2 regions of the Acidovorax sp. AC410 genome follow, and region 2 is predicted to be linked to the other one. Evidence: predicted binding sites of a transcription regulator. Region 2 holds the regulator's gene; the other holds the start of a gene.
The links. The regulator FNR, encoded in region 2, switches genes on or off when oxygen is low (the NO sensors DNR and NnrR bind a similar motif). The targets are predictions, from matches to a motif close to TTGATNNNNATCAA.

Region 1 (4,022 bases), 370 kb from region 2:
CACGACGCCGATGAAGGTGATCAGCACGATGGGCTCGTGCGCCATGGGGATCGAGTCCCAGGTGATTCGGCCCAGGGCCCAATGCGGTTCGGTTACAACGGGTGAGGTGGACATGGTCGTCAGTCTCTTAGGCGCGGATCATTGGCGGGAAAGGGTGCGGTCGTGGACCGTGGCGTGGCGCGCTTCGAGGGCGGCCACGATCTGGCCGGCGTTGTCGATGGTGCACACGTCCTGGGGCAGGTTCAGGCCCATGGCCTTCATGTAGGCCTCGCCACCGCGCTCGTCGATGGTCATCATGTGGTGCATGCACATCTTGCCTTCTTCGACGCAGCGGTTGAGCACCTTGTCGTACAGGCCGTCTTCCACGCTGGCAAAGCGCTGCACGGGGTCGCGCTCGCTGGGCTTGACGAGGTTCAGGTAGGTGGTCTTGTCCAGCGCCTTGCCTTCGGTCTTGGCCTTGGCCACCCACTGCTCGAAGTCGCCCTGGCTCAGACCGTGGAACTTGAAGGTCATGCCCGAGAAGCCCGCGCCGCTGTAGTGCGAGGCGATGCCGGGGTACACGCCGGGCTTGTTGATCACGGCGTTCAGCTCGGTCTGCATGCCGGGCATGGCGTAGATCATGCCGGCCAGGTCGGCCACGTAGAACGAGTTCATCGTGGAGGTGGCGGTGAGCTTGAACAGAATGGGGCGGTCCACCGGGGCGGCCAGCTCGTTCACCGTGGCAATGCCTTGCTCGGGGTAGAAGAACAGCCATTTCCAGTCCATGGCGACCACCTGCACCACCAGGGGGGTGGCCTGCGCCTCCAGCGGCTTGGTGGCCGAGATGCGGTCCAGCGGGCGGTAGGGGTCGAGCTTGTGGGTGCCGATCCAGGTCAGCGCGCCCAGCGCGATGATGATCAGCAGGGGCACGGTCCAGATCACCAGCTCCAGCGTGGTGGAGTGGTGCCAGTCGGGGTCGTAGTCCTCTTCGGTGTTGGCGGTGTTGGACTGGCGGTACTTCCAGGCGAACCACAGCGTGAGGGCGATCACCGGGACGATGATGATCAGCATCAGCAAGGTGGCCTGCACGACCATGTGGCCTTGCTGCGAGGCGACGTCGCCTGCGGGGTTGAGGACGACGGCCTTGCTGCAACCGGCGAGGCTGGTGGCTGTGGCCGCCAACGCAAGCCATGCCGGCCCGCGAAGTTGGGGAAGTTTGAACATGTGATGGGCCCAACAAAGGCGTTTAGGGGTAAACGCGAATGACAATTTGCCGCTCAATGTAATAGAGCAGCCAAATTTGTCCATTGGACATTTTGTCCAAGGTCAAGTTTTTGCCCCTTTTTGGGGCAACCAGCGAACACACTGCCAGTACCGAAATCCCTGCGCAGACAGCCTATGGGCATTTGTCCTGCAGGAACGTGGGTGAAACCGCCCTTGTCGGGCCGGGCGGCTGGGTGTAAAACGTGGGTGTATCCGTTACACAACAAGGAACCCTGTTCATGAGCAGTCCCGCCTCTGCTATCTACCCAGCGAATGGCTTTGAAGAAGGCCAGGCATCCCTCTCCCGCGCGGACACCCATGAAGACGTCACCCCCAGCGAAATCGCCGTGGGCGTGATCATCGGACGCTCGTCCGAGTATTTCGACTTCTTCGTTTTCGGGATCGCCTGCGTGCTGGTGTTCCCGTCGTTCCTGTTCCCCTTCATGTCGCGCCTGGATGGCACGCTGGCCGCCTTTGCGCTGCTGGCCGTGGCCTTCGTCGTGCGGCCCATCGGCACCGCCATCTCCATGGCCATCCAGCGGCGCTGGGGGCGCGGCACCAAGCTGACCATCGCGCTCTTCCTCTTGGGCGTGTGTACGGTGGGCATGGCCTTTTTGCCGGGCTACAAGGACCTGGGCACCACGGCCATCGTGGCGCTGCTGATTTTGCGCATCGGCCAGGGGCTGGCGCTGGGCGGCTCGTGGGACGGCCTGCCGTCGCTGCTTGCGATGTCGGTGCCCAAGCACCGCCGCGGCTGGTACGCCATGATCGGCCAGCTGGGCGCGCCCGTGGGCTTCGTGCTTGCGGCCGGCCTGTTTGCCTACCTGTACGCCAACCTCACGGTGCAGGAGTTTCTGGCCTGGGGTTGGCGCTACCCGTTCTTCGTGGCCTTTGCCGTGAACGTGGTGGCCCTGTTTGCCCGCCTGCGCCTGGTGGTGGGGCAGTCGTACACCGAGCTGCTGCAGGACCGTGAGCTGCAGCCCGTGCCCGTGCACGAGGTGATGCGCGACGAGGGCGGCAACGTGCTGCTGGGTGCCTTTGCGGCGCTGGCCAGCTTTGCGCTCTTCCACCTGGTCACCGTGTTCCCGCTGTCGTGGATCACGCTGTACTCGGACCAGCCCGTCACCCAGATCCTGGGCGTGCAGATCGTCGGCGCCTTCCTGGCGGCCGGGGCCATCATGGTCTCGGGCTGGCTGTCGGACCACCTGGGCCGGCGCAAGCTGCTGGGCGGCATGGCGGTGTTGATCGGCGTGTTCAGTTTCATGGCACCGGTGCTGCTGAACAGCGGCGAGGTGGGCAGCACCATGTTCCTGCTGCTGGGCTTTGTGCTGCTGGGCCTGTCGTACGGCCAGGCATCGGGCACGGTGACGGCCAATTTCTCGCCCAAGTACCGCTACACGGGCGCGGCCCTGTCGGCCGACCTGGCCTGGATCATCGGCGCCGCGTTTGCGCCCCTGGTGGCCCTGGGCCTGTCGGCCCAGTTCGGCCTGCTGGCCGTGACGGTGTACCTGCTGTCGGGCGTGGCTTGCACCTTGGGCGCACTGAACCTGAACCGCCGCATGGAGCGCCGCGACCGATAAGAGCGGCTAACAAAACTCTTCTGGCGTCGTTGCCGCGTCTTGTCGTACTAAACGTACTGCCTGTAAGAAATCGGATGTGTAGCGCCTAGCCAGAACCGCTGCGCTGAGTTTTGTTCTCCGATCTTATTTAGATTCACAAGAGAGAGCGAGGGGCGGGCCCACGGGAGGGCGGCCCCGCTGAGAAGCGATGCAAGAACCCGGTGGCTGCCTTGGTGGCCACCGGGTTTTTTGTTGTTCAGAACCTGGTTTCAGGAGTCGCGGCCGATGATCTCGAAGAACGCCCGGATCAGGCGCATGTCCCGGCGCTCGGCCAGGCAGACCACGTGGGCATAGGTCTTGATCTGCGCGTCGCTGATGCGCACCGCGTGCAGGCCCGCGCCGGGTACGTATTCGACCTCGGACACCGCCGCCACGCCCAGGCCCTGCAGCACGGCCTCGCGGATGATCTCGCGGCTGGCCACCTCCATCACCACCGTGGGTTGCACGCCTGCGGCCTTGAGGGCTGATTCGATGGCCTTGCGCGTGGTGGAGCCCTGCTCGCGCAGGATCAGCTTCTCGCCCTGCAGCTCCGCGGTGCGGATGCTGCGCCGGCGCGCAAAGCGGTGGTTGGCGTTGCAGAAGATCACGATGGGGTGCTCGCTGTAGGGCACCGAGACAAAGCGCTTGTCCTTGAGCACCTGCGCCAGCACGCCCACGTCGGCCGAGTAGTCGAGCAGGCGGGTCAGCACGTCCTCGGAGTTGCCGGTGCCCACCGAGATGTTGATGTCCGGGTAGCGCTGGTTGAAGGCGGCCAGCATCTTCGTGACGTGCGAGGGCCCCACGGCGGCCACGCGCAGGTGGCCCGAGCGCAGCTCGCCGGCATCGCGCAGCACCTGCACGGCCTCGTGCTCCAGCCCGAAGATCTGGCGCGACAGCTGCAACAGGCGCTCGCCGATCTCCGTGGGGCGGATGCGCCGGCCGGTGCGGTGGAACAGCTCCACCTGGTACAGCTCCTCCAGTTGCTTGACCTGGGTGGTCACCGTGGGCTGGCTCACGTGCAGGGCCTGGGCCGCGCGCGTGAAGCTGCCCTCCGTGGCCACGGCGTGGAAGGATCGCAACTGTGTCAGGCGCATGACATTTTTCTCCGTGTTATCCCGGGCCAACTATAGATTGAATGAATGCAACGGTGAAAAAAGTTGAATTTGCAAGATAGTGGCGCAG
Region 2 (4,022 bases):
AGCCCTGGAAGTTGCGGTGCAGCCGCCCCTGGCGCTTGGCCACGGCCAGCGCATCGGTGGGCAGCGCGAAGTGGTCCATGCCCACATACACATAGCCCGCGTCCATGAATTGCTGCAGCGAGCGCGAGAGCATGGCCACCTTGGAAGGCGCCGCCGGCAGCTCGGCCGGCACGATGCGCCGCTGCGGCTTGAAGCGCTCGGGCAGGTGCGCGTAGGCATACAGCGCAATGCGGTCGGGCCGCAACTGCTTGACCTGCTCCAGCGTGCGGTCGAAGGATTCGGGCGTCTGCCGCGGCAGGCCATAGATCAGGTCCACGTTGACCGACTCGAAGCCCAGGCTGCGCGCCGCCTCCACCAGCGCAAACACCTGCCCGGCCGGCTGCACGCGGTGCACGGCCTTCTGCACGTCGGCATCGAAGTCCTGCACGCCAAAGCTCAGGCGGTTGAACCCGAGCTCGGCCAGCACCGCCAGGCGCTCGGGGGTCACGGTGCGCGGGTCCACCTCGATGGAGTATTCGCCGCCCGGCGCAAACGTGAAGCTGCGCCTGAGCACCGCCATCAGCTCGCGCAGCTTGTCGTCCGACAGAAAGGTGGGCGTGCCCCCGCCCAGGTGCAGCTGGCTCACCATCTGGCCCGTGCCGCAGTGGGCCGTGTGCAGCGCCACCTCGCGCGCCAGGTAGCGCAGGTAGACGTCGCCCCGGTCGTGGTGCCTGGTGATGATCTTGTTGCAGGCGCAGTAGTAGCACAGCGATTCGCAGAACGGAATGTGTACATACAGCGACAGCGGCAGCGCCTTGCCCGGCGTGCCCGCCTTGCGCTGGGCCAGTGCCAGCACATACTCGTCTTCGCCAAAGGCTTCTACAAAACGGTCCGCCGTGGGGTAAGAGGTATAACGGGGACCAGGCACATCGAAACGGCTCAGAAGTTCGGGCGTCACAGCGGTCATTTGGGGGAAATCCTTCTTTGGTAAGGACTTTGCCGCAGCCGTTGCCCACCGACCTTGATGTAGATCAAGTGTTCACGGAGTCAGAGTGGCGACAATTTGATGCATGTCAGCCACCACCACGCTCCTCTCCCCGGACACGGTCCGCCCGCGCATCCAACCAGCGTCCACGCCCATGAACCCGCTTGCCATCAAAGTCGCCTGCTCCAACTGCAACCTGCGCGAGCTGTGCATGCCCGTGGGCCTGGACGAGAAGCAGCTGGAGCGCATCGACGAGATCGTGGCCGTGCGGCGCAAGATCAAGCGCGGGGGCACGCTGTTCCACAACGGCGAGATGTTCACCTCGCTGTACGCCATCCGCACCGGCTTCTTCAAGACCTGCGTGGCCACCGAGGACGGGCGCGACCAGGTGACGGGCTTTCAGATGGCGGGCGAGATCATCGGCCTGGACGGCATCGTCAACGACCACCACACCTGCGACGCCGTGGCCCTGGAGGATGCCGAGGTCTGCGTGATGCCGTTCGACCGCATCGAGGAGCTCTCGCGCGAGGTCACGGCCCTGCAGCACCATGTGCACAAGATCATGAGCCGCGAGATCGTGCGCGAGCACGGGGTCATGCTGCTGCTGGGCAGCATGCGCGCCGAGGAGCGCCTGGCCGCCTTTCTGCTGAACCTGGTGCAGCGCCTGCACGCGCGCGGGTTCTCGCAGTCCGAGCTGGTGCTGCGCATGACGCGCGAAGAAATCGGCAGCTACCTGGGCCTCAAGCTCGAAACCGTGAGCCGCACCTTCTCGAAGTTCGCCGAGGACGGCATCGTCGAGGTCAAGCAGCGCCATGTGCGCATCCTCGACACCGATGCCTTGAAGCGCATCGTCAACTCGCAGACGTGTAACTAACCCCTCAGACCTGGACCTGCAGGCGGGCCAGCACCTCGGTCTTGCCGCTGCGGTCTGCGCGCAGGATCAGCGCCTCGCCCGAACTGGTGTTGGTGCTGGCCAGATCGGACAGCACGAACATATGGGTGAACCAGGCCTCGAAACTCCCGCGCCGGGCCGAGGCGGCCACCAGCGCCTGGCGCAGCTCGCGCAGGTGGCCGGCACCGGTGGTCTCCGGCGCGCCGCGCGGCGAGCCCAGCGCGGGCCACACCTGGGGGGCGGCAAATGCCAGCGTGGCACTGTCGATGCAGCGGCACCAGGGGCTCGAAAGCACCTTGGCCGGCTGCAGCTGGCGCTCCTTGAACCACGCCCCGGTGCGCCGCGCCTGCTCGCGCCCTTCTTCGCTGAGGTTGCGCTGCGTGCCGCAATCGCCCAGGCGAAACCCCGGTGGATCGAAGGTGCCAGGTGCCAGCGCATGGCGGAACGCGGCCACCACCCCGCCCTTGCGCAGCAGGGCCTCGGCCTCGGCGTCCTGGGCGGCCCAGGCGTGCAGCGTGGTCAACGCCAGCCCGGCGCCCAGCACGGTGCGCCGGCCAACGGCCGCTTCAGGCTGCGGGCTGGAAGGCATAGCCATTGCCCGATGCCGCCATGCGCCCGAATGCCGGGAACGGGAAGTGAAAGCCCCCCAGCATGGCATTGCTGGCGGTGATGCGTTGGAACACCTCGCGCCGCACCTTGCGCGCGGCCTCGGCATCCATGTCGAAGGTCACGGCCCAGTCGGGGTTGCGTGCGAAGAGGGCCGGCACATTGGTCAGGTCGGCCACGTAAAAGAAGTTCTGGCCGGCGGACTTGAGCTCGAACAGCGTGTGGCCCGGTGTGTGCCCGTAGGCCGCCACGGACTGGATGCCCGGCGCCACTTCGGTGCCCGCCCCGAACTGCACCAGCGTGTCGGCCGGCATGGTGGCAAAGGTGCGGCGCACGTTCTCGAAGGCGCCCTTCATGCCCGCAGGGGCAGCCGCCATGCGGGCATCGTCCATCCAGAAGGCATGCTCGGCGGCCGGCACCAGCACCTTGGCCTTGGGGAAGGTCAGCGCGCCCGCCTTGTTGCGAATGCCGTTGATGTGGTCGCCGTGGTAGTGGCTGATGAGCACGGTGTCGATGTCATCGGCCTTCAGGCCTGCAGCGGCCAGGCTGTCGAGCAGCTTGCCGGTGGTGGGGCCGCCAAACTCACCCAGGCCCGTGTCGATCAAAATCTTGCGCCCGCCTGCCAGCACCAGGAAGGGGGTGTAGGGCACGTCGATGTAGTCCATGGGCAGGCCCTGCGAGGTGAGCAGCGCACGCACTTCGGCAAGCGGCGCGTTCTTCACGAACTCCTCGCCCAGCGGGCGGCGCGTGATGCCATCGACCAGCGCCACCACCTCCGCATCGCCCACCTTCATGCGCCGAAAGCCGGGGTTGGGCAAGGTGGGCGTACCGAAGTTGGGCGCGTTCTGCGCCCACACGGGCACGAACGAGCCCGCAGCGTAAAAGGCGGGGGCGGCAAGCCCAGCACCCAGGAAATGGCGACGTGACAGCATGAAACTCTCCGGTATTGAGTTGAACTGATGAGTTTTCAACTGTAACGGGGAGTGGCACGATGGCACCAGACCCGCTGCAAACCTGTAGGCGCCATGGGGTTTTGCCGGGAGCCCGCGGTCCTCAATCGAGGGTGATGCGCTGCGCCTTGATCAGCTTGTGCCACCGGTCCGTCTCGGTGCGGATCAGGTCCGCATACTGGGCCGGCGTGCTGGCCACGGGCTCGATGCCGAAGTCCACCAGCTTTTGCTTGACCGCAGGCTGGTTGATGGCGGCGGCCACCTGCTTTTGCAGCGACGCCACCACGTCTGCCGGTGTGCCTGCGGGCGCGACGATGCCCACCTGGGCAGACGCCTCGACGTTCTTGAAGCCCAGTTCGGCGAAGGTTGGCACATCGGGCAGCTGCGGCAGCCGCTTGGCGCTGGCCACGGCCAGCGGGCGCACCTTGCCGGCCTTGATGAAGGCGCCACCGGCGGCCAGGTCGACCATCATGGCGGGGATCTGCCCGCCGGCCAGGTCCGTCAGCGCCGGCGCAGCGCCGCGGTAGGGGATGTGGGTCATGAACAGGCCGGCATCGACCTTGAGCAGCTCCATCGCCAGGTGGTGCGGGCTGCCCGCGCCGGCCGAGCC

Region 1: the regulator FNR is predicted to act here: its motif matches at 1,296-1,309, upstream of cyoA (ubiquinol oxidase subunit II).

Annotation. Positions count from the first base shown of each region.
Region 1 covers NZ_CEEDCG010000001.1:3,915,861-3,919,882, forward strand. Annotated here, with positions in the region: gene cyoB (cytochrome o ubiquinol oxidase subunit I) at 1-114, opposite strand, end outside; gene cyoA (ubiquinol oxidase subunit II) at 139-1,203, opposite strand; gene AC0IZS_RS18120 (MFS transporter) at 1,482-2,822, shown strand; gene AC0IZS_RS18125 (LysR substrate-binding domain-containing protein) at 3,071-3,934, opposite strand.
Region 2 covers NZ_CEEDCG010000001.1:4,286,302-4,290,323, reverse strand. Annotated here, with positions in the region: gene hemN (oxygen-independent coproporphyrinogen III oxidase) at 1-946, opposite strand, end outside; gene fnr (fumarate/nitrate reduction transcriptional regulator Fnr) at 1,119-1,838, shown strand; gene AC0IZS_RS19910 (histidine phosphatase family protein) at 1,843-2,451, opposite strand; gene AC0IZS_RS19905 (MBL fold metallo-hydrolase) at 2,423-3,394, opposite strand; gene AC0IZS_RS19900 (Bug family tripartite tricarboxylate transporter substrate binding protein) at 3,516-4,022, opposite strand, start outside.